DNA from 3 places in the Tepidiforma sp. genome. Region 1 is predicted to be linked to each of the others. Evidence: riboswitches for the same ligand, from Rfam matches in the RefSeq annotation. Region 1 holds a riboswitch; each other region holds the start of a gene.
The links. A riboswitch is a leader RNA that binds a small molecule or an ion and turns the genes downstream of it on or off. The one in region 1 is predicted to bind cyclic di-AMP.

Region 1 (10,368 bases):
CGATGGGCTGGCCGGTGTCGGTATCGATTTCGACCAGCTCCCAGCCCTCGGGCAGGTCGATGCGGGCGCCCGTCATGGCGGCGATCGCCTGGCCGACGGCAAGGGTGCGGTCCATGCCGTCCTCCTGGCCGTAGGCGGGCACGGGCACGTTGCAGATGGTGAGCCGCTTGCCGCTCTTCTTCACGAGGACGAGCGAGAACTGGCGGAGGTCGTCCGGCAGGTCGTGCCAGCGGTCCGGCTGGTCGCCTTCGATGCAGACCTCGAGGTGGTCGATCTTGGCGAAGGGGACGAGCTCCTTCGTGCCGATGCCCATGCCGAGGTAGCCCTGCTGCCAGGTGGCCGAGCCCTTGCGGCGGTCGACGACGACATCGGCGCCGACGAGCGCGCCGACGAGGCCCATGACGGAGACGGGCACGAGGATGATGAGAAGCAGGAGCAGGCCGACGAGCAGCCAGAACGGGAGGGCCGGGCCGCGGTCGACCATGAACCAGCCGGCGGCGAAGGAGAGGAGGAGGCCGAGGAGCGGGAGGATGATGGTGCCGCGGGCGCTCTTGATTTCGATCCGGTCGTCGCCGATGACGGCCATGGAGCGGTGGAGCAGCACCGTCTGCTTGCCGTCGCGGCGCCGGTCGACGACGTGGCCGGGCAGGTTGGTGACCATCGTGATCGATCGTCAGGCCGCGGGGCGTGGGCGGTCAATCGGGGGCGGGGGCAGCCCCCTTGCGCCCGCCGGGCCCGGGGGCGCTAGGCCGGCTTCCGGAGGACGGCGAGGAGGAGGTTGAGCCGGCCGTCGGCGAGGGCGACCTCGGCGTTCCGCACCCGGTCGGGGAAATCGGGCCCGGCGGTGAGGGCGAGCGAGAGCGGCCGCCCCGGCGGGAAGGCGGCCGGGGGCGGCGGCGGCACGACCTCCCACCGCTCGATGCGGAAGCCGGCCGCTTCGAGGCCCTGCTGCGTCGCCGCCTCATCCAGCAGGTGGCTGATCGCCGGCTCGCGCGCCCACGGCAGCGGGTAGGCGAGCGGCGCCGGGTTCGGCCCCCGGATGATGTCGAAGCAGGCGAACCGGCCGCCGGGCCGGAGCACGCGGAACGCCTCGGCCCAGAACCGCGCCCGGTCGGCGATGTTCATCACGACGTGCTGGGTGACGACGGCGTCGAAGCTCGCATCGTCGAACGGGAGCGCGAGGCAGGTGCCTTCGACGAACTCGCACAGGTCCGCGAGCCCGCAGGCCTCGGCGAGGATGCGCGCCGAGCGGATGAATTCGGGCGTGAGGTCGATGCCGGTGACCCGGCAGCCTGCCTCGGCGGCCAGCATCCGCGCCGGCCCGCCGAGCCCGCAGCCGAGGTCGAGCACCCGCTCGCCGGGCTGGAGGCCGGCCGCCGCCGCGAGGTCGCGCGTGGCGCGGTGGCCGTACGAATGGAACTGGTCGGCCGGGGCGAGCGCCTGCGGCGAGGGTTCGGCCCCCGCGGCCGCGAGCGCCTCGAGGATCCGCTCGGCGAGCCGGTCGCCGCTGTAGTGGGCGCGGATTGCGAGGTCATCTGCCGGCATCGCGCTGTTCCTTCCAGGCCGCGAGGCGGCCGAGGGCGAAGGCCGCGCGCTCCACGCTGGGGAAGACGGCGATGCCCTTCGCGACGAAGTCGTCGCGCACCTCGTCGACGAGGGCGCGGTGCTCCCGGTTGCGGGTCTCGGTTGGGCCGAGGACGACGGCGACCGGCTTCGCGCTGCCGGCGGCGATGGCGGCGAGCCGGCCGCAGGCGTGCTTCAGCCGCTCGGCGGCATCAGGCCGGCCGAAGAACCAGTCCTCGCCGACGTTGGCGATGGCGAGGTCGTAGTGGTCGCCGTCGAGCATCAGTTCGAGCAGGCCGTTCGAGGAGAGGCCGGAGCCGGCGAGGATCGACTGGTCGACCGGGTTGCCGACCCAGTCGGCGAGCATCGGGGCGCGCTCGCGGACCCGTTCGCGGACGGCACCCGGGAGGGGCACGACCTCGAAGCCGTTCTCCTCGGCGGCATCGGCCGACTGGACGGAGCGGCCCCCGCCGCCGCCGACGATGGCGATGCGGCGCCCGGCCGGCGCGCCGAGGAGAGCGGCCCCGACCATGAGGTCGAGCAGCTGCTCCTGGTTGCGGGCTTCGATGGCGCCGGCCTGGCGGAGGACGGTGCTCCAGAGTTCGGCCTGCCCGGCGAGGGCGGCGGTGTGGGAAGCGGCGGAGCGGGCGCCGGCGCGCGTCCGGCCCGCCTTGTGGATGATGACCGGCTTCCGGGCGGCCGCCGCGCGGAGCCCTTCGAAGAAGCCGCGGCCGTCCGGCACGCCCTCGACGTAGGCGCCGATGACGGCCGTCTCCGGGTCGTCGGCGAGGTAGCGGAGGAGTTCGCCCGGCGTGATATCGAGGCCGTTGCCGTAGTTCACCACCTTGCCGAAGGCGAGGCCGCGCGCGTTGCCGCGGGTGACGACTTCGACGGCGTTGTTGCCGGACTGGCTGAGGAAGGCGGCGCCGCCGCGGTCCGCCGGGAGGTCCGGCCGGAAGGAGAGGCCGCCCGCCGGGTGGTAGAGGCCCATGCCGTTCGGGCCGAGGATGCGGACGCCGAGCTCTGCCGCGCGGCGGGCGATCTGCTGTTCGAGCCGGGCCGCCTCCGCATCGCCGGTCTCGCTGAAGCGGCCGGTGAAGAGGTGGAGGAACCGCACGCCCTTCTCGCCGCACTGCTCGACGAGGTCGGGCACGGCGGGAGCGGGCACGCAGGAGATGACGAGGTCGACCTGCCCGGGCACCTCGCGGAGGGCCGGGTAGGCCTTCAGCCCGGCGACTTCGTCGGCCTTCGGGTTGATGGGGTAGATCGGGCCGGCGAAGCCCTGCCGCTTGATCGCTTCGAGGTAGTCGTGGCCGGGGCTGTCGACGTTCGTCGAAGCGCCGGCGACGGCGACGGCGCGGGGGCGGAAGAGGAGGTCGAGGTCGGGTGTGCGGTCGAAGCGGCTCACGCGGGGATTGTACGGGAGGGCCGGCTTGCGGGGTTGCAACGGGCTGCGGGCGGGGTAGAGTCCGGACCACCTGCCGCACATCTCCTCGACGAACGGGGGTTCGAACCGTCCATGCCGCTGCCGCCGCCCATCGACCAGTACGCGCTCCTCCGGGGGCTCCGCTTCCACTACCGCGAATGGCCGAGCCCGGGCAAGCCGCCGCTCGTGCTCCTCCACGGCTTCACGGGCCACAGCCGCTCGTGGGATACGTTCGCGGCGGCGATGCAGCCGGGCTGGCACGTCTACGCGCTCGACCAGCGGGGCCACGGCGAGAGCGCGTGGAGCGACGACGCGTCCGCCGATGCGATGGTGGAGGACGTGCGCGCCTTCGTCCGCTGCCTCGGCCTCGAGCGGTTCGCGCTCCTCGGTCTCTCGATGGGCGGCCGGAACGCCTACCGCTACGCCGCGCGCTACCCGGAGGGGCTCGAGCGGCTCGTCATCGTCGACATCGGGCCGGAGGTCCACGGCGCCGGCGCGGCCCGCATCCAGGCGGGCGTGCGCGCGCCGGACGTCTTCGCGACGCCGGAGGAGGCCGTCGAACGGGCGCTCGCAGCGAACCCGAACGCCGACCCGGCGGAGGCGCGCCACCGGACGCTCCACAACCTGCTGCGGCTGGAGGACGGGACGTGGACCTTCCGCTACGACCGCGCGTACCGGGACGGGAGCCGGCCGATCAGCCGGCCCGACCCGGAGGCCTCGTGGCGAGAGCTGGCCCGCATCCAGGCGCCGACGCTGCTGGTGCGCGGCGAGCGGAGCGACGTGCTCGCGCCGGAGGTGGCGGAGCGGATGGCGGCGACGATCCCGGATTGCCGGCTGGTGACGGTGCCCGGCGCCGGCCATTCGATCCCGCTCGAGCGGCCGCTGGGCTTCATCGCGGCGGTCGCGCCGTTCCTCGCCGAGGATTAGGCGAACGACGTTTTGGGAAATCAGGAGCATCCGTTCGAGCGGCGTGTATACTGGAAGGGCGCTTCCCTCGAGCGCGCCCCCGCTCCCCCTGCCCCCGCATCCATCCCCGAGGAGTTGCCGTCCTGGACGACAGCGGTCTCTACGTCACCCTCGCTGCCGCCCTCGCGGCTGCCGGCATCGGCGCGCTCGGCGCGAGCCTGCTGCGGCAGTCGGTCATCCTCGGCTACCTCGTGGCCGGGATGGCGATCGGGCCGCACACGCCCGGCTTCGTGGCCGACATCCCGACGGTGGAGGACCTCGCCGATATCGGCGTCGTCCTGCTGATGTTCGCCATCGGCCTGCAGCTCTCCTTCCGCGATGTGCGGCGGGTGGGCGGGGTCGCGCTGCTCGGCGGCGGCGCGCAGGTCATCATCACGCTCGCAGCCGTCACGGGCCTCGGCATGCTCGCCGGGCTCGACTGGCTGCCGGCGCTCTTCCTCGGCGCGGTGGTTTCGAACTCCTCCAGCACGGTGCTCTCGAAGGTGCTCGCCGACCGCGGCGAAATCGAGTCGCTCCACGCGCGGGTGGCGCTGGCGTGGTCCACCGTGCAGGACTTCAGCACCATCATCCTCGTCGTCGTCCTCACGGTGCTGGCGGAGGACGGCAGCACGGCCTCGCTCGCGGGCGACCTCCTGCGGGCGGTAGGGCTGGCGGTGCTCTACCTCGCGCTGGTCATCCCGGCCGGCTTCGTGCTGCTGCCGCGCTTCTTCGACCTCGTCGCCCGGCTGGGCAGCACGGAAGTGTTCACCCTCTCGGCGGTGGTGGTCGCGCTCGGCATTTCGCTGCTGGCGCAGCTGTTCGGCGTCTCGATCGCGCTCGGCGCGTTCGTCGGCGGCATCCTCGTCAACCGGTCCGACCTCTCGCACGAGGTGCTGGGGCAGCTGAACCCGCTGCGCGACATCTTCGCGGGGCTGTTCTTCGTCTCGGTCGGGATGCTCATCGACCCGCGGGTGCTGCTGGACGAGCCGGCGCTCCTGCTGCTGTCGGTGGCGGCCATCGTGGTGCTCAAGGGGTGGCTTTCGGTCGGCATCACGCTCGCCTTCCGCTACCCGGGGCGGACGGCGGTGCTGACGGGCGCGGTGCTGGCGCAATCGGCGGAGTTCAGCTTCCTGCTGGCCCGGCTCGGGACCGATACCGGGGCGATTTCGAGCGAGCTGTTCGGGGTGATGCTGGCGGCCGCCGCGGCCTCGATGGTGCTTTCGCCCGCGGTGCTGACCACCGCGGACCCCCTCGGGCGGGCGCTGGACCGGCGGCTGCGCGGCCGCGCCCGGCCCGCCGGCGAGGCGCCGGACCCGGGCCTCGCGAACCACGCCATCCTCGCCGGCTACGGCCGGGTGGGCCGCGTCGTCCACCGCGCCATCCGCGACCAGGCGATCCCCGTCGTCGTCATCGAGCAGGACGCCGAGACGGTGGCGGCGCTCCGGCGCGAGGGCGTGACGGTCTTCCAGGGCAGCGCCTCGAACCCGGTGCTGCTGGAGCGGGCCGGCATCCGCACCGCGCGGGCGCTCGTCGTCGCCATCCCGGACCCGCTGAGCGCGCGGCGGATCGTCACCTTCGCCCGGGGCGCGAACCCGGCCATCGACATCGTGGTGCGGACGCACAGCGAAGGCGAGCGGGCGTTCCTCGAAGAGCACGGCGCGGACGAGGCGGTGCTGGGCGAGCTGGAGCTGGCGCTGGAGATGAGCCGCCACACGCTGAAGGCGTTCCGCGTCGGCGAGCCGGCGGTCGCGGCGATCCTCGCCCGGATGCGGTCACGCGCCGGCTGAGGGCGAGGGCGCGGCCTCCGGTTCGAGCGCCGGCCGCCGGGCGAACAGCGAGCGGGCGCGGTCGAGTTCGGCGAGCAGGAGGAAGCCGGCCACGAGGAGCGCCATCCCTGCGAGCGTGACCCGCGCGCCGGCGTAGGTGGTCCCGATGCCGAGGGCGAGGAGCGGCAGCGAAATCGCCGTCTCCGTGATGGTGAGCTGCACGGCGAAGACGCGGCCGTGCTGGCCCGGCGGGGCCGTCTCGGTGAGGGCGACGCGGCCGGCGATGAGCAGGCCAGAGAGCGACGCGCCGAGCAGGAAGGCGACCGGGATGGCGACCGCGAAGGTGGTGTTCATCTCCGCTTCGAGCCGGGCGACGGGCGGGATGTGGCTGTACTGGGCGACCGCCGTGATGCCGTAATCGAGCGCCGCCAGCGCGGCGAGCGCGGCGACGAGCCCGAGGAGCGAGAGGCGCAGCACCTCGTGGGCGCGGGCGAGGGTGAGTTCGCGGCTGCACCACCAGAGCCCGGCGAGGACGCCGAGGATGCCCGGCACGAACAGGTAGGCGATCGCCTCCCAGCCGAGGCCGAGGTCGCGCTCGAGGTAGAACGGGAGCGCGACGACGATGCCCTTGGAGACGACCATCTTGAGGCCGAGGGCGATGACGGCGTAGCGGGCGATCGATTCGCGGCCGAAGAACCGCATCGTCGCGCCGAAGGAGAGCGCGGCGCGGGCGCTGCCAGCGGCAAACGCCCGCGCCAGCGGAGCGACACGCACGGCCAGCACCACGGTCAGGAGAAAGAGGAGGGACAAACCGACTGCGGCGCCGATGACCATGGCCGTGGGACCGCCAAGGAAGTAGAGCGCGGGGGCGAGCACGAGCATGCCAGCGCCCTGCCCCGCGTACTGGAGCGCGGCGAACCACGAGTGCACCCGGCCGACGTGCGCATCCTGCAGGGGGCGCACGAGGGCGAGTTCGGCCGGGGTGAAGACCTGCGAACCGGTGGAGTAGAGGAAGGCGAGCACCCACGCGCTGGTGCCGCCATCGAGCCACCAGATGCCGGCCGCCACGGGGAGCAGCCGGAGCAGCGCCCCCGCGGCGTAGCCCCGCCCCGGCCCGAGCCGGTCGGCGAGCGAGCCGCCCGGCAGCCCGAGCACGATGGACGGGATGAGCATCGCGATGAAGAGGCTCGAAAGGTCGAGCGCGGGCTTCGAACTGGTGCCCGCGACGAGGAAGAGCGCAGCCAGCCAGATGTTCTGGGACGCTTGCGCGGTGAAGCGCGCGGCGTAGGTGAGCGTGCGTTCGAAGCGGAGCGACGGCGCGGCGGCGGACACCCGTGTTCCCCCGGAGACGATCTCGGTGGCGGCGCCGCCGGGAGGCGGGCCGCCGGGTTCGTCGAGAGACCGGGCTTTCAGGTGCCGCGTCTCTCCCAAGAGCCTGCGAGGTTAGCTGCCGGGTTCGGCATTGGGAGTTGCCTACGCGCTCGCGCGCGATTCACCCCGAGTGGTTGGGTCCCCCGCTCCCCGCGTGCGCGGGGATTCGGCTTCGCACACTATACGGCACGCGTGAGCGTTTCGTGTGCAGACCGTTAACGTGCAGCGAACGACCGCGCCGGGCGCTCAGCTCACGCGCTGGACGCCGAAGACCGTGCGGCTGCCGTCGAGGTCTTCCTCGGCGCGGACGGCGCCGGCCGGCGGCTCGCCGGCGGTGAGTTCGATGGCTAGCGTCTCCCCGCTGATGTAGGCGGCGTGGCTGGCGACCACCCGCTCCACCTCGGCGTCGCCGGCGACCCACGCGCGGATGCGGTCGGCCAGCTCGAAGCCGGCCTCGCGGCGGAGGTCCTGCAGCCGGCGGACGATTTCGCGGGCGAGCCCCTCGTCGGCGAGTTCGGGCGTGATGGCGGTCGTCACGGCGACGGTGTAGCCGGCCTCCTGCGCGGCGGCGTAGCCCTCCCGGTCCTGCGCCTGCAGCAGGATGTCGCCGGGCTCGAGCTCGATGCCGGCCACCGTGAGGCCGCGCCCACGGCGGACGGCGGCGGCCACCTCCGCCGGGTCGAGCGCGGCGAGCCCCTGCCGGATGGCGCCGACCGCCTGGCCGTGCTTCGGGCCGAGGACGGGGAGGTTCGGCTTCACGTCGTAGGCCACCACCTCGGTCTCGTCGTCGATGAGGCGGAGCGCCTTCGCGTTCAGTTCTTCGAGGACGAGGTGGCGGTTCCGTTCGACGACGGCAGCCTCGGCGGCATCGCGCAGCTTCACGACGACTTCGGCGACAGGCTGGCGGACCTTGATGCTGGCCTTCGCGCGGGCGGCCCGGCCGAGCGAGCAGAGCCGCTTGATGAGCTGGGTCTCGGCGTTCAGCCGGTCGTCGATGCGGCTGGCGTCGGCCTCCGGCCATGCGGCGAGGTGGACGCTCTCCGGCGCGGCGGGGTCGACGGAGCGGACGAGGTTCTGCCAGAGCTCCTCGGCGACGAACGGGGTGAACGGCGCGAGCAGCTTCGCGAGCGTCACGAGCGCCGCGTAGAGCGTTTCGTAGGCGCTCTGCTTGTCGGCGTCGCCTTCGGCAGCGCCCCGCCAGAAGCGGCGGCGGGAGCGGCGCACGTACCAGTTCGAAAGGTCGTCGACGAAGGCTTCGATGGCGCGGGCGGCGTCCGTCGGGTCGTACTCCTCGAGCTCGGCGGTGACCTTCGCGACGAGGGCGTTCAGCTCGCTCAGCAGCCACCTGTCGATCTCGGCCGCCGGTTCGAACCGGCCGCCGGAGGGCCGGAAGCCGTCGATGTTGGCGTAGCTGACGAAGAAGCTGTAGGTGTTCCAGAGGGTGAGGAGGAAGCGCCGGAGGCCCTCCTCCACGAGGCCGGCGCTGAAGCGGCGGGGCATGCCGGCGGGGCTGGCGGCGTACATGTACCAGCGGGTCGCATCGGCGCCGTGCTTCTCGATCACCGTCCACGGGTCGACGGTGTTGCCCCGGCTCTTCGACATCTTGTTGCCTTTTTCGTCGTTGATGTGGCCGAGGCAGATGACGTTCTTGTAGGCGATGCCATCCGGGATGGCGCCGGCGGCCTTCAGCAGGGTGGCCTCGGCGTGGAGGGTGTAGAACCAGCCGCGCGTCTGGTCGATCGCCTCGCAGATGAAATCGGCCGGGAAGTGGCGGCGGAACTCCGCCTCGTGTTCGAAGGGGAAGTGCCACTGGGCATACGGCATCGCGCCGCTGTCGAACCACGCGTCGGCGACTTCGGGGACGCGCCGGGCGGTGCCGCCGCAGGCCGCGCAGCGGATGGTGACGGCATCGACGTACGGCCGGTGGAGGTCGTCGAGCGCTTCGGCGGCGGCGCGGTCCTCGGCGCGCTCGATGAGCTCGGCCTTCGAGCCGATGCAGGCGGCTTCGCCGCAGGCCTCGCAGCGCCAGAAGGGGAGCGGCGTGCCCCAGTACCGTTCGCGGCTGACGGCCCAGTCGATGTTGTTCGCGAGCCAGTTGCCGAAGCGGCCGTGCTTGATGTGCTCGGGATACCAGTTGATCCGCTCGTTGCCGGCGAGCAGCTGCCCGCGGAGGGCCGTGGTGCGGAGGTACCAGCTCGGTTTGGCGTAGTAGAGGAGCGGCGTGCCGCAGCGCCAGCAGAAGGGATAGGTGTGCCGGATGGTGCCCTTCTTCAGCAGCAGCCCGCGCTCTTCGAGGTCGCGCTCGACCTCGCGGTCGGCCTGCTTGGCGAACGTGCCGGCGCCGGGCAGCCCCTCGGCCATGATGCCGCGGAGGTCGATCGGCTGCGCGAACAGCAGCCGGTACTGCTTGCCCTCCTCGAAGTCCTCGCCGCCGAACGCCGGGGCGATGTGGACGATGCCGGAGCCGTCCTCCAGCGAGACGTAGTCGGCGGCGATGACGCGCCGGAGGCCGTCGGTCGATTCGCCGGGCGCGAGGGGCCGAAGGCGGCCGTCGTCGCCGAAGCGCATCACCGGGTGGCCGAGCGCCTCGGGGCGGTAGAGCGGTTCGTAGGCGAGGCCGACGAGCTGCTCGCCGCGGAGGCGGGCGGCTGGCTGCGGTTCGCCGCCGAGGACCTTCGGCGCGAGCGCCGCGGCGAGGATGACCGCCTCGCCCTCCAGTTCGTACACGCCGTACTCGGCATCGGCCTTGACGGCGAGGGCGACATTCCCCGGGAGCGTCCACGGCGTCGTCGTCCAGGCGACGAGGGCGAGCGGCCCGGGCGCGCGGTAGCCGGCCGCGGCGAGGGCATCGCCCGGGATGCGGAACTTCACGAAGACGGACGGGTCCGGCACATCATCCTGGTAGCCGAGGGCGACTTCGTGGTCGGAGAGGCTGGTGCCGCAGCGCGGGCAGTGGGGCGTGGAGCGGTAGTCCTGGTAGACCAGCCCGGCATCCCAGAGCTGCTTGAAGATCCACCAGCAGGTTTCGATGTAGCCGTTGTCGTAGGTGACGTACGGGTGGTCGTAATCGGCCCAGAAGGCGATGCGCTCGCTCAGGCGGGTCCACTCTTCGACGTAGCGGGAGACGGACTCCTTGCACTTTTCGTTGAAGGCGGCGATGCCGTAGGCCTCGATCTCGGGCTTCGATTTGAGGCCGAGCTCTTTTTCGATTTCGAGCTCGACGGGCAGGCCGTGGGTATCCCAGCCGCCTTTGCGGGGCACGCGGTAGCCGCGCATCGTGCGGTACCGGGGGACGAG
Region 2 (10,368 bases), on a different contig from region 1:
GGGCCTCTTCGACGCTTTCGAGGCGGACGATGCCCTTGCGGATGGCGTAGCGGATGAGGTCGGTGCGGTTGCGGGCGTGGAGCTTGGCCATGATGTGGGCCTTGTGGGCCTCGACGGTCTTGACGGAAATGTAGAGCTCGTTGGCGATGCCCTGGTTGGTGTACCCCTCGGCGATGAGCTGGAGGACTTCGCGCTCGCGGCTGGTGAGGGTATCCATGCCGTTGCGCTGGTCGGAGCGCTTCGCCTGGTAGAGGACTTCGGCGAGGTCGAAGCCTTCGGAGAGGGCGCTGGAGAAGTAGCTGTTGCCGCGGTGGACCGTCTGGATGGCGAGGACGAGTTCGGAAACGTCGGACTTCTTGATGATGTAGCCGGAGGCGCCGGAGCGGATGGCATCGAGCAGCTGGTCTTCATCGACGAAGCCGCTGAGCATGACGACGCGGGTGGCGGGGGCGATGCGGCGGATTTGGCGGGTGGCTTCGAGGCCGTTGAGGCCGGGCATGACGACGTCCATGAGGACGACGTCGGGCTGGAGGCGCTCGACCGCCTGGACGGCTTCGCGGCCGTTTTCGACGTCGGCGACGACTTCGAGTTCGGGCTGCGCCTCGAGGAGCATCCGGAGGGCCTGGCGGATGACGGCGTGGTCATCGACGAGGAGGATGCGGATGGGAGCTGCGGCGCGGGCCGGGCCGTTCGTCGGGCGGGCCGGGAAGGTCCGTGGCTGGGGGCGCAGTTGGTTCACAGGTCGAACTCCTCAGGTAGTCTCCGGCGGCGGCGGGGAGGTGCCGTGCCGTTGGGGTTGCCCGTGTGGGGAACCCGGCGACAGGGAGGAGTCTAGGGGCTGCCTCGCGGGGGCGTATTGGCGAAAACCCTGATCCTCGGCGGCGAACTCCCGGTGGTGAGGGGCGCCGCGCGGCGAGATCGGGGGAATCCCGCGGCCCCGCTGCGGGGGCCGCGGCCCGCATCAGATGGTGAAGAAGGCGCGCTCGGTGTGGCCGGGCTCGACGAGCAGATGGATTTCGGAGCGGAGGGCCATGATGTGGGTGTCGTTGGCGGTGCGCTCGGCGGATTCTTCGGAATCGTAGATGGCGAGGCGGGCGATTTCGCCGCTGTCGTCGTGGGGACGCATCAGGTAGTGGACCTGGCAGCCGGCGTGGGCGGCAGCGGCGGCATCGAGTTTGCGCAGGAGTTCTTCGCAGCGGGCTTCTTCGCCGCGGCGGGGCTTCATGATGGACAGGCGAATGTACGGCATGGGTGTGCTCTGCTACCTCCGGAGCGCGAATTCTAGGGCGCGGCGGTGCTGACGAAAAGGCGGGACCCCCGCGGTTGCGGGGGTCCCGGTTCCAGGGCGCTGGTTCGGCCGCGGATCAGAGCCGGAGCTTGCCGTGCGAGGGCTGGCGGCGGCGCTGGCGCTGGGGCAGGGCCGCTTCCTCGGCGGCGAGGTCGACGGGCGGGCTGGTGAGCACTTCGTGGACGTAGCCGCACATGATGCAGCTGCCGTAGGTGCCGTGCCAGTCGCGCTCGACGATGATGGAGCCGCGGCACTTGGGGCAGGACTTCGGCGGTGCTTCCTGCAGAGCTGGCATGACGATTCCCTCCTCTTCCTTTCGATAAAGAGCCGTTATGGTGACCTTCGAGGACAGAAAAAAAGACCTCGAAACGAGCTACCTGCTCGCCAGGCCTTCCAGACTGCCGACGGGGTTAGCTGACGGGCTCGGGCGGAAGGCGCCCTGGCGGCCGGGTGGCCGCGTTCGCCCCGGGGTGATGGGTCCCCCGCTGCGCCGCTGTGGCGCACTAGGCAGGTGGTGCACTGAACCGAACGCGCATGCGAACGACGACGAACGCCGTTCACTCGGCGCAAGCTACCCAATGCGCCGGGGGCTGTCAATAGGTCTTTGCGCTTTTCGTCACAAATTTACCGGGTGGTCCGGGAAGCGCCCTACGCCCCGGCGGGAGGTTCGCGCAGCTCGCCTTCGAGGAGCGCCATGAGGTGGAGGTCGTGCCAGCGGCCGTATTTCCACACCGCCTGCCGCCGGGTGCCTTCGCGCTGGAAGCCGAGCCGCTCGTAGAGGCGGATGGCGCGCTCGTTCTCCGCGAAGACCCAGAGTTCGATGCGGTGGAGGTTCATCATCTCGAAGCCGAAGCGGCAGAGGGTCGCGACGGCGTCGGTGCCGTAGCCGCCGTGCCAGCGGGTGCGGTCGCCGATGGCGATGCCGAGTTCGGCGCAGCGGTCCTCGGGGCTGGACGTGCGGAGATCGGCGCCGCCGATGAGCTGGCTGTCGAGCAGGGCTTCGATGGCGAAGCTGGCGTTCGCGTAGGCCGGCCGGGAGTGGGCGGCGAGGAACTCCTCCTCCGTCCGGTGGGAGACGGGGTAGCGGAGGCTGAGGTAGCGGGTGACCTCCGGGTCGTTGAACCAGCGGTGGAGCTGGTCAGCGTCGCGCGGCTCGCGGGCGCGGAGCCGGATGAGGCGGCCTTCGAAGGGACTCGGGGGAGCGGGCTCGTCCATGACGGCAGGATGCACCCGGCAGCGGGCTACGTCGAGGCGAGGGCGCCGGCGGCGAGGGCGAGCGCGAGCGCGGCGAAGGCCGGGCCGAGCGCGGCCGCGCGGGGGTCGTTCGCACGGCCGGCCAGCAGCCCCGCGCCGGGCCCGGCGGCGAGGGCGAAGGCTGCGAGCAGCGCGTAGGCATCGGCCGGGCCGGGGCCGAAGAAGCGGAGCGCCGGCGCGGCGGCGAGGAGGACGGCCGGCGCGGCGAGGGCGGCCGCGAAGGCGAGCCACGGCCGGGGGCGGCGCTCGAGGACGGTGCCGGAGACCGCGAGGGCGGCGAAGCCGAGCAGGAGGCCGAGCGCACCGCCGGCGCTGGCCGCGGGAAGCGGGCGCAGCGACGGGAGCGGCCAGCGCGCGGCCCGGATGGCGGCAGCCTCGCCTTCGATGAGGTCGCCGGCGGCGAGCCGCGAGGCGACGAACGCGTCGCGGGACGCGGCATCGGCGCCGAGGAGGAGGCGGATGTCGGCGGGGCCGAAGTCGGCGTCGTCGCCGATGGCCGCGCGGAGGTCGTCGAGCGTCTCGCGGTGGGCGCGCACCTCGTTGGCGAGGGCGTAGCGGTCCGGCGCGCCGGGCGGGATGAGCCCGAGCGCCTGGACGGCTTCGGCGTAGGCGACCGGATCGGATGCGGCGGTGCGGAGGAGTTCGTGGCGGCCGTGCGCGCCGAAGGCGAGCGCGAGCGCGAGCCCGGCGAGGATCGCCGCGCCGAACGCGGCAGCGGCAGCGGGAGGGGCGGCAGGCGGTGCGGCGGGACGGGCTTCGAGGGCGAGGCCGGCGCCCTCCCCGGGGCGGGCCCAGAGGGTGATGCTGACCTCCCCCGGCCCGGGCGCGGCCGCAGCGGCGGGGACGAGCGGGACGAGCGAGGCGCGGGCGATGGCGGGTCCGAGGGCCGCAGCCGCGGCGAGGGCGAGGCCGTAGCCGCCGGCGGCAGCCGGTCCGAAGCCTTCGGCGGTCAGTTCGCGGCCGAGGAGCCACGCGGCGAGCGCCACCGCGGCGGCGAAGGCCCACGCGAGCAGCACGCCGGCGGACGCCGTGCGCGGGAGGACGCCCGGGTGGGCGAGCGCGAGCCCCGCGAGCGCGCCGGCAGCGGCCGCGCCGGCAGCCCACCCTTCGCCGCCGGGGAGGAGGACGACGGCCGCGCCGGCGGCCGCGAGCGCGGTGACGGCGGCCGCGACCCACGCAGCGGCAAGGCCGGCAGCCCGGCGGCCGGCAGCCGCCATGACGGTGCCGGGGATGACGCCGACCGCCGCGCCGGCGAGCGCGCAGGCGAGCACGGCGAGCGGGAACGCGGCCCAGGCGGCATCGCGGGCGAGGGCAGCGGCTTCGCCGCCGGCGAGGAGCCCGGCGAGGGCGGCGGCGGGCAGAGCGGCAGCCGCCCAGGCGGCCCCGGCCGGCCGGCCCGGCTCCCGGGGGCCGGCGAGGACGGCGACGAGCGCCGCGAGCCCGGCGCCGGCGGCCGCCGGGACGGCGAGCGACGCTGCGGCCCACGGGCCTTCGCCGGCGGGGCCGGCAGCGAGGGCGAACACCCCGGCAGCGGCGCCGAAGGCCAGCGCGGCGCCGGTGAGGGGTCCGGCCGCGGCAGGGCGGCCCTCATCGGCGTCGAGCGCGAGCGCGAGCAGCGCGGCGACAGCCGCGGCGGTAAAGCCGGCGAGGAAGCTGCCCCCGGCCCACGCGGCGCGCTCGAGCGAGCCCGCGTAGCCGCCGGTGAAGACGGCGAGCGCGGCCGTCCCGAGCAGGCCGGCGGGCAGCAGCAGGAGGGCGAGCTCGACGAGGCTGCCGCCCCGCGGCGGCGGAGCGGGAGCGGCGGCATCGCGCGCGGCGGCGCGGCTCACGAAGGCAGCGGCGAGGGCGACGACGACGGCGATGGGGACGAGGGCCTGGGCCAGCAGCATGCGCGGTGGACTCCCCGGGCGGGTTGCCCGGAGGCCGCAGGATAGAGAAAACGGCCGCCGGTGCTCAACCGGCGGCCGTTCATGCCCTGCGGCCGGACCGCGGAAACGCTCAGCCGACGAACAGCGGGCCGAAGACGACCGCGACGATCGACATGAGCTTGAGGAGGATGTTGAGGGCCGGGCCGGCGGTGTCCTTGAAGGGGTCGCCGACGGTGTCGCCGACGACAGCCGCCTTGTGGGGTTCGGAGCCCTTGCCGCCGAGGTGGCCGGCTTCGATGTACTTCTTCGCGTTGTCCCAGGCGCCGCCGGCGTTCGCCATCATGAGGGCGAGGACGGCGCCGGAGGCGATCGAGCCGATGAGGAGGCCGCCGAGCGCCTCGGCGCCGATGATCGCGCCGATGAGGATCGGCACGACGACGGCGAGCAGGCCGGGGAGGATCATCTCCTTGATGGCGCCGTCGGTGGAGATGGCGACGGCGCGGGCGTAATCGGGCTTGCCGGTGCCTTCCATGATGCCCGGGATTTCGCGGAACTGGCGGCGCACTTCGTTCACCATCGCCATGGCGGCCCGGCCGACGGCGCCCATCGCGAGGGCGGCGAAGACGAACGGCATCAGGCCGCCGATGAGCAGGCCGAGCATCGTATCGACGTCGAGGATGTCGATGTCGTTGATGCCGACGACCTGCGAGTAGGTGACCATGAGGGCGAGCGAGGTGAGGACGGCGGAGCCGATGGCGAAGCCCTTGCCGGTCGCCGCGGTGGTGTTGCCGAGGCTGTCGAGGGCGTCGGTGCGCTCGCGGACGGAGGGGTCGAGGTGGGCCTGCTCGGCGATGCCGCCGGCGTTGTCGGCGACGGGGCCGTAGGCGTCGGTCGCGAGGGTGATGCCGAGCGGCGAGAGCATGCCGACGGCGGCGAGGGCGATGCCGTAGAGGCCGGCGATCTGGTAGGTGCTCCAGATGGCGATGACGATGGCGATGAGGGGGACGGCCGTGGAGAGCATGCCGAGGCCGAGACCGCCGATGATGACGGTCGCGGGGCCGGTCTCGGCGGTCTTCGCGAGGTTCTGCGTGGGCCGGAATTCGTAGGCCGTGTAGTACTCGGTCGCGGTGCCGATGACCTGGCCGGCGACCAGGCCGATGAGGACGGCCCAGAAGAGTTCGAACGGCAGGTCCATCGCGACGAGGAGGACGGCCGTGCCGGCGAGCACGAGGCCGCTGGCCGAGAAGATGCCGGTGCGGAGCGCCCAGAGCAGGCGGCCCATGGTTGCGTTCTCGCTCGTGCGGACGAGGAAGGTGCCGATGATGGCGGAGATGATGCCGATGCCCATGATGAGCAGCGGGAGGGCGAACGCCTTGGCGTCCCAGGCGTTCACGTCGGCAGAATCGAAGACGCCCTTGTCGGCGCCGACGACGGCGGCGGTGGTGAGCGCCATGGCGGCGACGATGGAGCCGGTGTAGGACTCGAACAGGTCGGCGCCCATGCCGGCGACGTCGCCGACGTTATCGCCCACGTTGTCGGCGATGGTGGCCGGGTTGCGCGGGTCGTCCTCGGGGATGCCGGCTTCGACCTTGCCGACGAGGTCGGCGCCGACGTCGGCGGCCTTGGTGTAGATGCCGCCGCCGACGCGGGCGAAGAGGGCGATGGAGGAGGCGCCGAAGGCGTAGCCGGTCAGCGGCTGGACGTCCTGCGTGATGAGGTAGACGAGGGCGAGGCCGATGACGCTGATGCCCGTGACGGTGATGCCCATGACGGCGCCGGAGCTGAAGGCGACCCGGAGGCCGGGGTTGAGGCCCACGCGCGCCTTCGCGGCGGTGCGGACGTTGGCGCGCACGGCGATGTACATGCCGATGTAGCCGGTGAGCGCCGAGCTGATCGCGCCGAGCACGTAGGCGGCGGCCGTCCGCGGGAAGTCGGTCAGTTCGCCGTGCTGCGGGCCGAAGCGGTCGAGCACGTCGTAGTCGACGAAGACGGCGAGCGCGACGGCGACGATGACGACGAAGACGGCGAGGAAGGTGTATTCGCGCCGGAGGAAGGCGGCGGCGCCTTCCTGGATGGCCCGGGCGATTTGCTTCATCGTCTCGGTGCCTTCGTCTTCGGCGAGGACGCGGCGGGCCATCCACGCTGCGAAGAGCAGGGCGATGACGCCTGCCCCGAGCGCCACGAGCAAGTTGTTCATGTCGTCCCCCGGTAGAGTGTGGTCCGGCTGTGCGGCGCGACACGTGCGCGCCGGTGCACGGAAGCCGGCCGAATCCTACCAACGGGGAACGTTACGGGGAATTTCGTTCGTCCACCGTAGACCGTTTCGGGTGCACACTCTGGGGAGACTGGCCCGGGGAGGGTTCTCAGACATGCGCGAAGTGGCTGAACTGAACGGCGACGGCATCGCAGCGGAGCTGCGCCAGGCGATCCACGCGGTGAACGAGGCGCTCGGCTCGCCGGTCGTCTTCCGGCCGGTCGACTGGTCGCTCGAGCGGCGGGAGGCCTCGCCGGCTGCGCTGGAGGAGGGCATCGAGGCGACCCGCGCGCTCGGCGCTGCGATGAAGTACCCCACGGTGACCGAGACGGTGAGCCCGAACCAGGTGCTGCGCGACCGGCTGGGGCTGGCCGTCATCCACCGGCCGTGCCGCAGCTACCCCGGCGTGAGCCGCAACTACACCGGCAAGGTGGACCTCCACGTGGTGCGCATCGCCACCGGCGGCACGTACGAAGACGCGGGCATGCGGATCGGCTACTACTCGGCGGTGAGCGTGCGCGTGATGGAGCGGACGCCGGTGGAGCACGCGGCCCACTTCGCCTTCCGCCTGGCCGACCAGCACCGGCAGGCGGTCACCTCGACGAGCAAGTACACGATTCAGCGGGCGACGGACGGGCTGTTCGAGGAGGTGGTGGCCGAGGTGGCGACCGAGTACCGGAACGTGCGCCACACGCGGGAGCTGTTCGATGCGCTCCTCGCGAAGCTCATCATCAACCCGGAGCGGTACGACGTCATCGTCTGCCCGAACGAGTACGGCGACTTCCTGAGCGACATGGTGTACGGGCTGATCGGCTCCATCGGGCTCGGGGCGAGCGCCTCGTACGCGTTTTCGAAGAGCCACCAGCCGGTCATCGGGGTGTTCGACCCGGCCGGCGGGACAGCGCCCGACATCGCCGGGCAGGGCATCGCGAACCCTTCCGGCGCGATCGAGGCGTTCGGCTACCTGCTGCAGTTCTGCGGGTACGGCGCGCTCGGCCGGCAGCTGGTGGATGCGGTGCACGACACGATCGCGGAGGGCGAGAAGACGCGTGACCTCGGCGGGACGCTGGGAACGATGGCGTTCACGGAGGCGGTCATCCGGCGGGTCGTGCCGGCGTGAGGCCGGGGCTCACCCCGCGGCGCGGCGGGTGAGGATGGCGAGGGTGAGGTCGCCGCGGGTCTTTTCGAGGATGCCGCGGACCTGGTCGGTGGTGCGGCGGAGGCCGCCGGTCATGGCGTCCGGGTAGTCGATGGTGACGAGGACGCCGTAGATGTCGTCCATGGCGGCGAGGAGGGCTTCGCAGCCCTCGAAGGAGCCGGCGCGCAGGCGGTCGAGGATGACGCGGCGGAGTTCGCCGACGGCTTCGCCGATGCCGTTGAGGTAGGCGGCGTCTTCGACGCCGAGCTCGGCCGGGCCGGGGATGGCGCCGCCGGAGCAGAGTTCGAAGGTCGTGACGGCCTCGGCGTACTCCTTCTGGGCATCGTGGAGGAAGCCGGCGTGGTAGATGTCGGCGTGGCCCTCGAGGGCGCGGACGGCGGCCTCGTGGGTGGCGCGCGCCTCGGCGATGAGCCGGCGGGCGGCCTCGAATTCGCCGCGGTGGACGGCGCGGATGGCGTTGGCGCTCGTGCGGATGATGACGCGGCTGGCGGCGAGGGCCTGTTCGCGGGCGGCGTTCTTCGCGGCGAACCGCTCGAGGATTTCGGGGACGATGCGCTCGAGCGGGCCGGTGTCGCTCACAGGTCTTTGACGGGCTCGGGGAATTCGCCCTCGCGGGCGGCGTCGATCATGGTGCGGGCCTCTTCGGGGAGGTCCATGCCGTACTCTTCGAATTTCTTTTCGACCCACGTGCCGATCTGGCGCGGGTCGCGGTAGTCCTCCGGGCCGCCGCGGCCGCTCGAGGGGTCGCCGTACTTCTCGAGGATGTCCTGCCGGGTGTAGGTGCGGCCGAACTTCGACATCATGCGGGAGGTGTTGGCGCTGCCGCAGTGTTCGCAGGGGGGCCGCACCTCGGTGTCGATCTTCCGGGTGAAGTAGTTGGTCACCTTCTTGCAGTCGGCGCAGCGGAATTCGTAGATCGGCATGGCTCTATTGTCGAAAGCGGCGGGTGCGGTGTCCACGGCCCGGGGGCTCAGGGCGCCGGGTCGAGCATCTCCTTGAAGCCGGTCGGCGCGTGCGGACCGAAGACGATGATTTCGAAGACGCCGAGCCCTTCGCGGCTGCCGGCGCGGACGCGGGAGACCTGCTGGACGTGGAGGTTCTGAAGGGGCTGCTCCTCGCTGAGGACGTATTCGGTGCCGTCGACGACGTCTTCGCCGACCCACATGCCGTGGCCCCACTTCGGTTCGCCGTAGCCGAGGCCTTTCATGAGGAAGGCGTAGAGCGGTTCGAAGGTGATTTCGAGGGGTTCGCCGTGCCCGGGCGTGAGGGTGATGACGGCGGATTCGAGCCAGCGGGTGCCGGACTTGAACGTCAGCCGGTAGTCGACGGCGGCCTCGGTCATCGTGGCATCGGGGTAGGGGGTGAGGATGACGCCGGACTGGTGCCAGCGGGTGCCGTCGGCGTTCTCGGAGACGGTGTAGAGGGTGCAGAGGTCGGGGAAGTTGAGCGGGGCCCAGTTCCAGAAGAATTGCGGCGCCTGCTGGGGCGGCGCGCCGCGGGGGTCGCGGCCGCCGACGGTGCGGATGCCCCACGAGTGGTCGCGCGAGCCCCACCAGCTGGCGGCGTCGAGGGTGAATTCGCGGCCGTCGACGCGGATGGTGCCGGACCAGCCGCCGTGCTGGGTCATCCGCGTGTAGTCCATGACGGGTACGTTGCCGGCCATGCGGAAGAAGTGCGGCTCTTCGACCGGGAGCGAGCGGGCGATGAAGCGGAGGTCGGCTTCGATGCCGTAGGCGTTGGGTTCGACGCGGACGCGGAGTTCGTGGAGGGGCCGGACGACCTCGACGGCGATGGGGCCGACGGCGCTGGCCATGCGGTCCGGGCCGAGCCGCTTCGAGGCGCGGACGACGCGCTGGCGGCCGTCGACGACGATGCTGAAGGCGGCGTCGGTGATGCCGAGGTTCGGGTACTGGCCCATCGCGACGCCGAAGTAGAGGGCGCCGTCCGGGCTGTAGCCGTTGAAGAAGTAGCGGTCGTAGAAGTTGCGGTCGCTGGTGGCGACGCGGTCGAAGGTGTAGGGCGTCTGGTGGATGAGGAAGTCGTCGGCGGGCGTGATGGCCATCGGGAGGGGCTCCGCGGGGGATGTCGCGGGTGGGAACATACGCGCCGGTTCGTGAACGGGTCAAAGGCCCGGCGCTTCGATGCCGCGGAAGTGGCGGACAGCGCGGGCGCGGCCGGCGGCATCGAGGTCGACGGCGACGACGTCGAGCCGGGTGGCCTCGGGGTCGAGCCCTTCCCGCTCGCAGTAGGCGCGGGCTGCGGCGAGGAGCTTCGCCACCTTGGCGGCATCGACGGATTCGGCGGCGAGGCCGGGCGCGCCGCGGCGGGTGCGGACTTCGACGAAAACGAGGGTGCCGCCGTCGCGGGCGAGGAGGTCGATTTCGCCGCCGCCGATGCGGAGGTTGCGGCCGAGGATGGCCATGCCGGCGGCTTCGAGACGATGGGCAGCGACCCGCTCGCCGAAGTCGCCGAGGCGGCGGCGCTCGGTCACCACGGCAGGACGGCCTGCGCGACGGGGGCGTAGCTCTTCCGATGGACGGGGCTC
Region 3 (10,368 bases), on a different contig from region 1:
AGAGCTTGAGGACGACGGTGGCGACGCCGCGGAAGTGGCCCGGGCGGGCCGCGCCCTCCAGCCGCTGCGTCACCCGTTCGACGGTGACGTAGGTCTGGTAGCCGGGCGGGTACATCTCAGCGGCGGAGGGCAGGTAGACGGCATCGACGCCGGCCTCGCGGAGGAGGGCGAGGTCGCGGACTTCGTCGCGGGGGTAGCGTTCGAAGTCCTCGCCGGGGCCGAACTGCGTCGGGTTGACGAAGATGGAGACGACGGTGAGCGGGTTCTCGGCGCGGGAGCGGCGGACGAGGGCGAGGTGCCCGTCGTGGAGGTAGCCCATGGTGGGCACGAAGCCGAGGTCGCCGGGGTGGGCGCGCCGCCAACGCTGCATGGCGGCGGGGCTGGTGAGGATGACGGGTCCGCCGGGGTGCGCGGGCTCGCCGGCGAGGGAGAAGTCGGCGTCGCTGGCGGGCGGCATGGGCGGGCGGGTCAGCCGGCCTGCGCGAGCTCGGCGAGGGTGGCGTCGTCCATCTCGAAGCTGTGCTCGGCGGTGGGGAACTGGCCGCCTTCGACCTCGCCGATGTAGGCGCGGACGGCCTCGCGGATGGCTTCGCCGAGGACGGCGTAGCGCTTCGCGTGCTTGAGCGGCCGGCGGTCGTCGTAGATGCCGAGCATGTCGTGGAGGACCTGCACCTGGCCGTCGCAGTGGGGCCCGGCGCCGATGCCGATGGTGGGGATGGCGATGCGCTCGGTGACCATGCGGGCGAGCGGCGCGGGGATGGTTTCGAGGACGACGGCGAAGGCGCCGGCTTCTTCGAGGGCGCGGGCGTCGGCGATGAGCTTCGCGGCGGCGGCCGGCGTCTTGCCCTGCACCTTGTGGCCGCCGAACTGGTTGACCGACTGCGGGGTGAGGCCGAGGTGACCCATGACGGGGATGCCGGCGTCGACCATGCGGCGGACCAGCGGGGCGAGCTGGCTGCCGCCTTCGAGCTTGACGGCGGTGGCGCCGCCTTCTTTGAGGAGGCGGCCGGCGTTGCGCATCGCCTCATTCGGGTCGGCCTGGTAGCTCATGAAGGGCATATCGGCGACGACGATGGCTTTTTCGGTGGCGCGGACGACGGCGCGGGTGTGGTAGACGATGTCGTCCATGGTGACGGGGATGGTGGAGTCGTAGCCGAGGACGACGGAGCCGAGGGAGTCGCCGACGAGGATGATGGGGATGCCGGCCTGTTCGACGAGGCGGGCGGTGGGGTAGTCGTAGGCGGTGATCATCGCGAACCGCCGCCCCTGGGCTTTCCATTCTTTGAGTTTGTGGATCGAGAGCCGTCCCATGGCCCGGTGCCCCTCCTTCGCGCGGTGCGCGCGGGAATCAGCCGGCGGCGCTGCCGGCGAGTTCGCGCGGGTTGTGGCTGTAGCCGTCGCCCGCTTCGACACTGGTGATGCGGTTGTGGGCATCGACGAAGACGCGGCGGGGCGCGATGGCCTGCGCCTCGGCGTCGGTGAGGTGCTGGTAGGCGATGATGATGACGATATCGCCGCGGTGGACGAGGTGGGCGGCGGCGCCGTTGACGCAGATTTCGCCGGAGCCGCGTTCGCCGCGGATGGCGTAGGTTTCGAGGCGGGCGCCGTTGGTCACGTCGACGACGTGGACCTGTTCGTAGGGGAGGATGTTGGCGGCCTCCATGAGGTCCGGGTCGATGGTGATGGAGCCCTCGTAATCGAGGTTGGCGCCTGTGACGGTGGCGCGGTGGATTTTGCCGCTCATCATCACGCGCATGGTGCTGTCCCCTCCGGCGTGCCGCCGGCCGTTCAGCAAACGTCCCCGCTTCGGTGCGTGCGAGGCGGGGACGACACGGGGCTTGGCAGGGGGCGCACGGGGCGCTGGTTCCGGCTCAACTTCCCGGTCCGTACCGGCCACGCGGGTCCAGGCGGACGCTCGTTGAACGTGCAGGCGGTTCGTGTAGCAGGCTCGACGTCCTTACGGGGATCGCCGGCGGCATGATCGTTTCGATACGGCGAAGCGTTGTCAAGGGGCGAACCGCGGGAGTTCGCGGTCCGCCCCGCGGGGGCGCGTCAGCCGGCTTCGCCGAGGTCGCGGTGGGTGGTTTCGAAGACGATCTGGGTGAGGCGGTTGTGGTGGCGGGCGAGGGCCATTTCGAGGAGGATGGCCTGCTCGCTGAGCTCGATCATCTTCCAGATGTCGATATCGCCGGGGGCGCTGGCCTCGGCGACGAGCTCGTCGATCTTGCGCGAGAACGCTTCGTGCTCTTCGCGCTGCTGGTCGACGCGGGGCATGAGCCGGGGTTCGAGCATCTCGGCGAGGTTGAGGGGCGAATCGGGGAGCTCGGCGCTCCAGATGTGGTGGCGGATGGCGGCGCGGGCGTCGGTGACGGCCTGGCGGAAGGCGCTCTGCCACGCCTGCGGCTGGTTGGCATGGAAGGGGAGCCGGGCGGCGTGGCGGAGCAGGTCGCGGGCCTCGGCGAGGGGGTCGCGGATGGTGAAGACGGAGCCATCCGCCTGGAGCGGAGCGAAGGTGCCGGAATAGGACGTGGGTGCTGAAGTCATGGCAGAACCTCCTGGCGATGCCGTCGTGGGGCCGCGCCGCGCCTCCGGTGGGAGGGCCGGCGGGCCTGTTCGGATTCCGGGGAGGGCCGGGGCGGTGCCCTCCGAACGCCTGCGGGGTTAGCTGACGGGTTCGGCGTCGGAAGTCGCCTATGCGCCTGCTCGCGCAATACACCCCAGGGAGTGGTTCCCCCGCCCCCGCCGGCTGCGGCGGGGTTCGGCACGAGTCACCGTATCACGGGCGGGGCGCGGCGTGTGCTACGAACTGCCTGTTTCGGCGTTGCAATCGCATAACAATCGGGCCGGCGGGGCGGCTCAGCGCTCGCTCCAGGTGGTGCCGTCGGGGCTGTCCTTGAGGTCGATGCCGAGGTCGGCGAGGCGGTCGCGGATGCGGTCGGCGAGGGCCCACTGCTTCGCGGCGCGCAGCTCGGCGCGGAGTTCGACGAGGAGGTCGATGAAGGGCGCGGCTTCGCGGCGGCGGCCGGCGGGGGCCTGGAGGGTGAGGCCGAGGACGCCGCACAGTTCGCGGAGCACACCCTGGGCGGGGGCGACATCGCCGCCGGCGGCGGCGGCGCGGTTGATCTCGCGGGCGAGTTCGAAGAGGGCGGCGAGGGCGCGCGGCGTGTTGAGGTCGTCGTCCATGGCTTCGATGAAGCGGGCGCGGACGGCTTCGTGGTCGATGCCGGCGGGCTGGCTGCCGCCGGGGGCGAAGGCGGCATGGCGGAGGCGCTCGGCGCCGGCCTTCGCGGCTTCGAGGGCCTCTTCGGAGTAGGTGACGGGGCTGCGGTAGTGGCTGGTGATGACGAAGAGGCGGAGGGCATCGGCGCCGTACCGGTCGAGGGCCTCCTGGATGGAGACCAGGTTGCCGATGGACTTCGACATCTTTTCGCTGCCGAGCTGGAGGAGGGCGTTGTGCATCCAGATGCGGGCGAAGGGGGGCTTGCCGGTGTAGGCCTCGGTCTGGGCGATTTCGTTGGTGTGGTGGGGGAAGATGAGGTCCATCCCGCCGCCGTGGATGTCGATCTGCTCGCCGAGGGTTTCGAGGGCCATGGCGGAGCACTCGATGTGCCAGCCGGGGCGGCCGGGGCCCCACGGGCTTTCCCAGCTCGGCTCGCCGGGCTTGGCAGCCTTCCAGAGGGCGAAATCGAGCGGGTCCTCTTTGTGCTCGGTGGGGTCGACGCGGGCGCCGGCGCGGAGGTCATCGATATCGCGCTTGGCGAGGGCGCCGTACCGCTCGGCGCCGAAGGCCCGGACGCGGTAGTAGACATCGCCGCCAGCAGCGTAGGCGAAGCCCTTCGCGATGAGGCCGTCGATGAAGCGGATGATCTGGGGCATCACCTGGGTGACGCGGGGGTACTGGTGGGCGGGGAGGACGTTCATCGCCGCGAGCTGGGCGAGGTACTGGCGGATGTTCTGCTCGGCGAGCTCGGCCATGGGGATGCCGAGGCGGTTGGCGCGCTCGATGAGCTTGTCGTCGATATCGGTGAAGTTCTGGATGTGGCGGACGGGGATGCCGCGCCAGTCGAGGTAGCGGCGGAGGGTATCGAAGACGATAGCGTGGAGGGCGTGGCCGACGTGTGCTTCGGAGTAAGGCGTGATGCCGCAGACGTAGATGCGCACGACGCCGTCATCGCCGACGGGCGGGAGGAGCGGCTTGCGCGAGGTGGAGAGCGTATCCGTCAGCTGCATCTCGGGCCCCCTGGGTGGTCGCTCCAGTGTAACGGAGGGCGGCGTTGCGGCACGTTCGGGGGCGGCGCTGGCGCGGGTCGTGGGAATTCCGGGCATGACTCGTGGTGGCGGGCGTATTGCCTGTTAGCGGGCTGCTGTGCGAACCTCAGGGGCACCCTTGGCGGGGTGAACAGGCGCGTCCGCCCCCGGCCCGGATTCCCCGGTCCGGCCCCTGCGCCCCGGGCTGGCGCGCTGAGACTGCCTATGGGAAACGGAAGTTACGTGGAGACCGCCGCGTGACGGCCCGGCTTCGCGAGGAGCCGGTGCGCGTCATGAGCAGGCTCGCAACGTGGGCTGATTACGGCCTTGCCGTGGCCCTGGCGCTGTGCCGGGGGCTCCGCCTGCCCGCGAAATCCGACGCCGCCCTGCTCCAGCCCGCTTTCGAACCGGCGTACGCCGCCGAGGCGTGCGGCTGCGCGCGGCCCGCAGGCGCGCCGGCGGCGCTCGCCCCGCGCTGGCGGGAGGAGCCGCCGGCCCGGCAGGAGCCGCAGCGGCAGCCGTGGTTCGTGCGGCCGGCGGAAGTGCTGATGCTGAGCCTCGCGTTCTTCCTCGCGGCGCACCTCGTGGGCGGCGGCACGCCGGAGGCGCGGGCGCCGCAGGTGGGCTTCGCGCTGGCGGCGGCGCTGCCCGCGCCGGCGCGCGTCATCGAAGTCCGGCCGTCGAACGTCATCACCGACACGACGGCGGCTGCCGCGGAGGCGGACGCGCCGGCAACAGCGGCGGCTGCCGCAGAAGAGCCCCGGCCGGCCCCGGCGCCCGCGACGACGAACGCTGCGGCGAGCAGCGCGCCGGCCCCGGCGCCGTCGCCTGCGGCGCCCCCGGCCGCGCGGGAGGAGCCGGCCGCATCCCCGGCGCCTGCGCCGGCGCCCGCGGTGGCGCCGCCGGCAGCGAGCCTGCCGCCGCTGACCTACGCGCAGGTGATCGCGTTCGCGATCGAGGCGGGCTGGCCGGCGGAGCTGGCGGACAGCGTGGCGCGGGTCGCCTGGTGTGAGAGCCGGTTCCGGCCGGATGCGGTGGGCTACGGGGCGTACGGGCTGATGCAGGTGATCCCGCTCTGGTTCGAGTACGCGGGGCTGAGCTTCGAGCAGTGGGCCGACCCGGTGGCGAACCTGAAGGCGGCGCTGGCGGCGTTCCGCTATAGCGAGGCGCAGGGCCACAAGCCGTGGTCGGCGTGGAGCTGCAAGCCGGAGGCGATCACGATCCCGTAAGGGGCGGGACGGATTCACCGAAGGCGGCGGGCGCGGTAGGATGATGGGCAGCGGGCCTCGATAGCTCAGCTGGTAGAGCGAGCGATTCGTAATCGCTAGGTCCAGGGTTCGAGTCCCTGTCGAGGCTCCACGTACTATTTCGCTGGCGGCTTGACGCGTTCGCGGCCGGGCCGCTACGGTGGAAAGGCAAGGGGGAGTAGCCGTCACCCGCTCCCCGGGAGACCGCGAGGGTCGTCACCACGCGCGCTGAGCGCCGGCCCCGCGAGGCGAGACCTTCGCCTGGTAAGACCCTGGCACATCCTGCACGGAGGATGCGGCCGGGGTTTTTTTGCTGGCCGCGAAGGGCACCCATGACCGACCTCTTACCCTGGCTCATCTTTGCCGGCCTCGTCGCCGGCATGCTCGCGCTCGACCTCGGCGTCTTCCACCGGGACGCCCACGCCGTCTCGCGGCGGGAGGCGCTGGCATGGAGCGCGGCCTGGATTGGGCTGGCCCTGGCGTTCAACGCCGGGGTCGTCTTCTTCCGCGGCGGCGAGGCCGGCGTGGAGTGGGTGACCGGCTACCTGATCGAGAAATCGCTCAGCGTCGATAACGTCTTCGTCTTCCTGCTCATCTTCTCGGCGTTCGCGGTGCCGCCGGCCTACCAGCACCGGGTGCTCTTCTGGGGCATCCTCGGGGCGGTGCTCATGCGGGCGGTGCTCATCGCGGCCGCAGGCTTCCTCATCCACACGCTCCATTTCGTCATCTACCTCTTCGGCGCGTTCCTCATCTTCACGGGCATCAAGTTCCTGCGGGACCAGGAGCACACGCCGGACCTGGAGAAGAACCGGTTCGTGCGGCTGGCGCGGCGGCTCTTCCCGGTGACGGCGCGGTACGAGGGGCAGAAGTTCTTCGTCCGGCGGGAGGGGGTGTTGTACGCGACGCCGCTCTTCCTCGTGCTCGTGCTCGTGGAGAGCACGGACCTCGTGTTCGCGGTGGACAGCATCCCGGCGATCTACGCGGTGACGAGCGACCCGTTCATCGTGTTCACCTCGAACATCTTCGCCATCCTCGGGCTGCGGGCGCTCTACTTCGTGCTCGCCGGCTACCTCGGCGGGCTGCGCTTCCTGAAGCCGGCGCTCGCGGCCATCCTCGTCTTCGTCGGCACGAAGATGCTGATCGTCGACCTCTACAAGGTGCCGTCGCTGGCGAGCCTCGGCGTCATCGTGGGCATCCTCGCGGTGGCGCTGCTGGCCTCGTGGCGGTGGCCGAAGACGGCGCCCGCGCCGGCCGCGGAGGCCGCGCATGGGCATTGACACCGGGTTCCCCGGCCTTCCGGTACGATCGAATGGTGCCGAAGACTGCACCCGTCCGGGAGACCGTGACCAGCACGACAGCAGCAGGAAAGGAGTCGACCCCCGATGTGGAAACGGCTGACGGCCATCTTCCAGGCCAAGGCGAACAAGGCGCTCGACCGGCTCGAGGATCCGCGCGAGATGCTCGACCTGAGCTATGAGAAGCAGGTGGAGATGCTGCGCGATGTGAAGCGCGGCATCGTGGAGGTGACCGCGGCGCGGCGGCGGCTCGAGCTGCAGGCCGAGGAGCTGCGCGCGAAACTGCCGACCTTCGATGCGCAGGCGATGCAGGCGCTGAAGGCGGGCCGCGAGGACCTCGCCCGCATCGCGCTCGAACGGAAGGCCTCGACGCAGGCGCAGGTCGAGAGCTTCGAGGCGCAGGTGGCGAACCTCAAGGCCGAACAGGAGCAGCTCGTGCAGGCGGAGCAGCGGCTGCAGGCGAAAGTCGAAGCCTTCCGCACCCGGAAGGAGGTGCTGAAGGCGCAGTACACGGCGGCGAAGGCGACCGTCCGCATCGGCGAAGCGGTGACCGGGCTTTCGGAGGAGATGACCGACGTGGGCTACGCCATCCAGCGGGCGGAGGACCGAACGGCCCAGCTGAAGAGCCGCGGCCAGGCGATCCAGGAGCTGCTCGAGAGCGGCGTGCTCGAGGATTCGCTCGATGGGAAGACGGGCATCGACCGGGAGCTGGAAGCGCTCGGCCGGCAGGCGACCATCGACGCCGAGCTGGAGCGGCTGCGGGCCGCGGTCGCAGCGGAAGGGGGTGCGCGGTGATCGTGCGGCTGATGGGACGCGGCCAGTGGCGGCTCGATGATGCGCTCATCGACGAGCTGAACCGGATCGATGCCGCGCTCGACGAGGACATCAACCGGGGCGACGCGACGGAGTTCCGGGCACACCTCGAAGCGATGCACCGGCTCATCGAGGAGCGGGGCGAGCCGCTGCCGGCGGACGAAATCGTGCCCTCCGATGCGTTCGTGCCGCCGGCGGATTGCTCGCTGGAGGAGCTGCGGAAGCTGATGGACCCGGACGGGCTCATCCCGGGCGGGCCGTCGGGGGTGGCTGCCGATGGTCGATGAGCTGTTCGAGGTGTTCGAGGAGCTCTTCGAACGCCGGAACAAGAAAAAGAAGAAGGAGAAGGAGGGGAAGGCCGCGAAGGGCGGCCATGCCGCCGCCCCGGCTGCCCCGCCGATCTTCTGCGTCGATTGCGGGGCGCGGAACGAGGGGGGCGCGCGCTTCTGCATGGAGTGCGGCGCGCTGCTCCCGAGCCCGGGAGAAGAGCTGCGCTGTCTCAGCTGCAACGCGCAGCTGCCGCTGAAGGCGAAGTTCTGCCCGCGCTGCGGGACGAAGGCGGCGGTCTAGGCCGCGCCGGCCTGTTCAGGCGGCGTTGAGTTCGGCCCGCAGCCGCGCGGCAGCGGCCCGGAGGACCGGCATGGCCTCGCGGACGGCCTCGTAGACGCGTCGGGCCTGCGCCTCGTCGAGGCGGGCGAGGGCGCGCTCCAGCTTTTCGACGGCGACCCGGCTACGCTGCGACGGCATGGTGGAGTTCGATGCCCTCCCGTTCGATGGCGGCGCGGAGCGCCTCGGGCGCATCGTCGAGGCGGACGACGTCGAGCTGGAGGAGGGTCGGCGCTTCGTCGAGGGCGGCGAGGATGTCGTCCCAGGCGACCGGGTCGGCGCCGGGCGCTTCGATGGCGAGGTCGACGTCGGAGCGCTCGCGGGCATCGCCGCGGGCGCGGGAGCCGAAGAGGACGATGCGGCGGACGTGGGGGTCGCTGCCGAGGCGGTTGACGACCCAGTCGGCGATGGCGCGGGTGCGCGGGTCCACGGGGGGAGTGTAGGAGAAGCCGCGGCGTGGGCGGGGCTCAGCGGATGGTGAAGGAGCCCGCGGCAATGGTCACCCAGCGGTAAGTGGATAGGTTCCTCGCATTGACCGTGATGTCGTAACGGCCGGTCACAGGGTCCCGCAAGTAGAGGAAATCGGCGGGCCAGTCGAATTCGACGGAATCGCCGTCGTAATAGAGGTAGTCCCAATCGGTGTCCGGCAGCGCGTTGGGCGGGTCCACTTCGACCTCGATCTCGATCGGATAGTCGAAGTCCGCAAAGAAATCGGTTTCGACCGTAATCGTGAAGAGCGTCCGCCAGCCCCAGGACGAGCATTCGACGGTCACCACGAAGCCGTAGGAGGCAGGGATGTCGAACGAGCCTCTGCACGACTCGACGGTCTCGCCGCCGGACCCCGGGGGCGGGTAATACCCCGGCGGGGACCAAGGTGTGGGCGGGACGTACGGCGGCGGCGGGACGTAGGGCCGCGGCGTCGGCGTTGGCGTGGGGGTTGGCGGGCGCGGCGTCGGCGTCGGCGTCGGCGGGACTGGCGTGGGTGTCGGGGTGGCGGTGGGCGTCGGGGTGGGCGTGGGCGTGCGCGTCGGCGTCGGCCTCGGGGTGGGCGTGGCGGTCGGGGTGGGCGTGGCGGTCGCCGTGGGGGTCGGGGTCGGCGCGGGGTCGCTGCCGGGCAGGCAGGCGGCGCCGCCGAGGACAGCGATCAGCGCAACGAGGAGGGCCTGCAGCAGCCGGCGGCGCATGACGGCTGCGGATGATAGCAGGGGAACGCGTCATCCCCTGTCGCGCTGCGGCGACGCGCGTGTTCAAACGGCGGCGATTCGCATTCTGCGGCCGATGCCCTATCATGCTCGGGATTGCGGGCCGGTTTCCCCGGCCCAGCCCGGCAACCCCAGGAAGAAGGAACAGCCTTGGAACTTCAGAACGTCGTCATCGTCGATGGTGTCCGCTCCGCGTTCGCGCGCGGCGGGCGCGGCAAGCTCGTCGCCACCCGGCTCGATGAAGCGGGCGCGCAGGTGCTCCGCGCGCTGCTGGAGCGCAACCCGAAGGTGAAGCCCACGATGGTCGAAGATATCGGCCTCGGCAACGTGCAGGGCGCGGGTGAGCTCGCGGGCATCGGCGCGGACACCATCGCGCGGCTCGCCGGCCTGCCGGCCGAAATCTCCGCCTTCGATACGAACCGCCAGTGCGGTTCGAGCATGGAGGTGCTGCACCGCATCGCGCAGTCGATCGCCGTCGGCGCGACGGAGTGCGGCATCGCGATGGGCGCGGAGCGGATGGGCCGCGGGCTCGGCGGCGGCCAGCGCGGCCCGACGACCCGGATCACGGAGTTCAACCGCCGCCGGCTCGAGCAGACGCCGGAGCAGCGGAACATGGCGCCGGACCACTTCGAGAACTTCTCCGTGCCGTTCCCGGATGCCATCCTCGACTACTCACCGGTCCTCTCGATGGTGCAGACCGCCCAGAACGTGGCCGAGGTCTACAACCTGAGCCGGGAGGAGATGGACCAGTTCGCGGTGGAGAGCCACCGGAAGGCCGTCGCCGCCTACGAGAAGGGCGTCTACAAGGACGAGATCATCCCGCTCGAGGTGGAGGACCCGGTCTTCGATGCCGAGGGCAACTGGGTCGAATCGGAGCGGGGGAAGATGATCGTCTTCGACCGCGATGAGTGCATCCGGCCGGGCACGAACATCGAAGCGCTGAGCCAGCTGCCGCCG

Region 2: linked by a shared signal. The riboswitch ahead of N2041_RS10655 (hypothetical protein) and the one ahead of N2041_RS08680 (MFS transporter) in region 1 are both predicted to bind cyclic di-AMP.
Region 3: linked by a shared signal. The riboswitch ahead of N2041_RS07680 (hypothetical protein) and the one ahead of N2041_RS08680 (MFS transporter) in region 1 are both predicted to bind cyclic di-AMP.

What each region holds. Positions count from the first base shown of each region.
Region 1 covers NZ_JANZZD010000013.1:66,216-76,583, reverse strand. The annotation lists gene N2041_RS08705 (hypothetical protein) at 1-661, opposite strand, end outside; gene N2041_RS08700 (methyltransferase domain-containing protein) at 745-1,545, opposite strand; gene N2041_RS08695 (CoA-binding protein) at 1,532-2,971, opposite strand; gene N2041_RS08690 (alpha/beta hydrolase) at 3,083-3,916, shown strand; gene N2041_RS08685 (cation:proton antiporter) at 3,817-5,721, shown strand; gene N2041_RS08680 (MFS transporter) at 5,707-7,131, opposite strand; cyclic di-AMP (ydaO/yuaA leader) riboswitch at 7,118-7,253, opposite strand; gene ileS (isoleucine--tRNA ligase) at 7,318-10,368, opposite strand, start outside.
Region 2 covers NZ_JANZZD010000020.1:3,272-13,639, reverse strand. The annotation lists gene N2041_RS10665 (response regulator transcription factor) at 1-739, opposite strand, end outside; gene N2041_RS10660 (antibiotic biosynthesis monooxygenase) at 962-1,225, opposite strand; gene N2041_RS10655 (hypothetical protein) at 1,365-1,583, opposite strand; cyclic di-AMP (ydaO/yuaA leader) riboswitch at 1,674-1,808, opposite strand; gene N2041_RS10650 (GNAT family protein) at 1,937-2,503, opposite strand; gene N2041_RS10645 (hypothetical protein) at 2,530-4,431, opposite strand; gene N2041_RS10640 (sodium-translocating pyrophosphatase) at 4,541-6,607, opposite strand; gene N2041_RS10635 (isocitrate/isopropylmalate family dehydrogenase) at 6,780-7,784, shown strand; gene N2041_RS10630 (hypothetical protein) at 7,794-8,402, opposite strand; gene N2041_RS10625 (zinc ribbon domain-containing protein) at 8,399-8,746, opposite strand; gene N2041_RS10620 (hypothetical protein) at 8,794-9,885, opposite strand; gene N2041_RS10615 (YraN family protein) at 9,946-10,314, opposite strand; gene N2041_RS10610 (ribonuclease HII) at 10,311-10,368, opposite strand, start outside.
Region 3 covers NZ_JANZZD010000011.1:39,609-49,976, forward strand. The annotation lists gene panC (pantoate--beta-alanine ligase) at 1-370, opposite strand, end outside; gene panB (3-methyl-2-oxobutanoate hydroxymethyltransferase) at 469-1,311, opposite strand; gene panD (aspartate 1-decarboxylase) at 1,349-1,756, opposite strand; gene N2041_RS07680 (hypothetical protein) at 2,053-2,544, opposite strand; cyclic di-AMP (ydaO/yuaA leader) riboswitch at 2,637-2,774, opposite strand; gene cysS (cysteine--tRNA ligase) at 2,857-4,230, opposite strand; gene N2041_RS07690 (lytic transglycosylase domain-containing protein) at 4,542-5,477, shown strand; tRNA gene N2041_RS07695 (tRNA-Thr) at 5,532-5,607, shown strand; gene N2041_RS07700 (TerC family protein) at 5,828-6,772, shown strand; gene N2041_RS07705 (PspA/IM30 family protein) at 6,878-7,585, shown strand; gene N2041_RS07710 (hypothetical protein) at 7,597-7,890, shown strand; gene N2041_RS07715 (zinc ribbon domain-containing protein) at 7,880-8,173, shown strand; gene N2041_RS07720 (hypothetical protein) at 8,189-8,350, opposite strand; gene N2041_RS07725 (nucleotidyltransferase family protein) at 8,334-8,639, opposite strand; gene N2041_RS07730 (hypothetical protein) at 8,677-9,393, opposite strand; gene N2041_RS07735 (thiolase family protein) at 9,562-10,368, shown strand, end outside.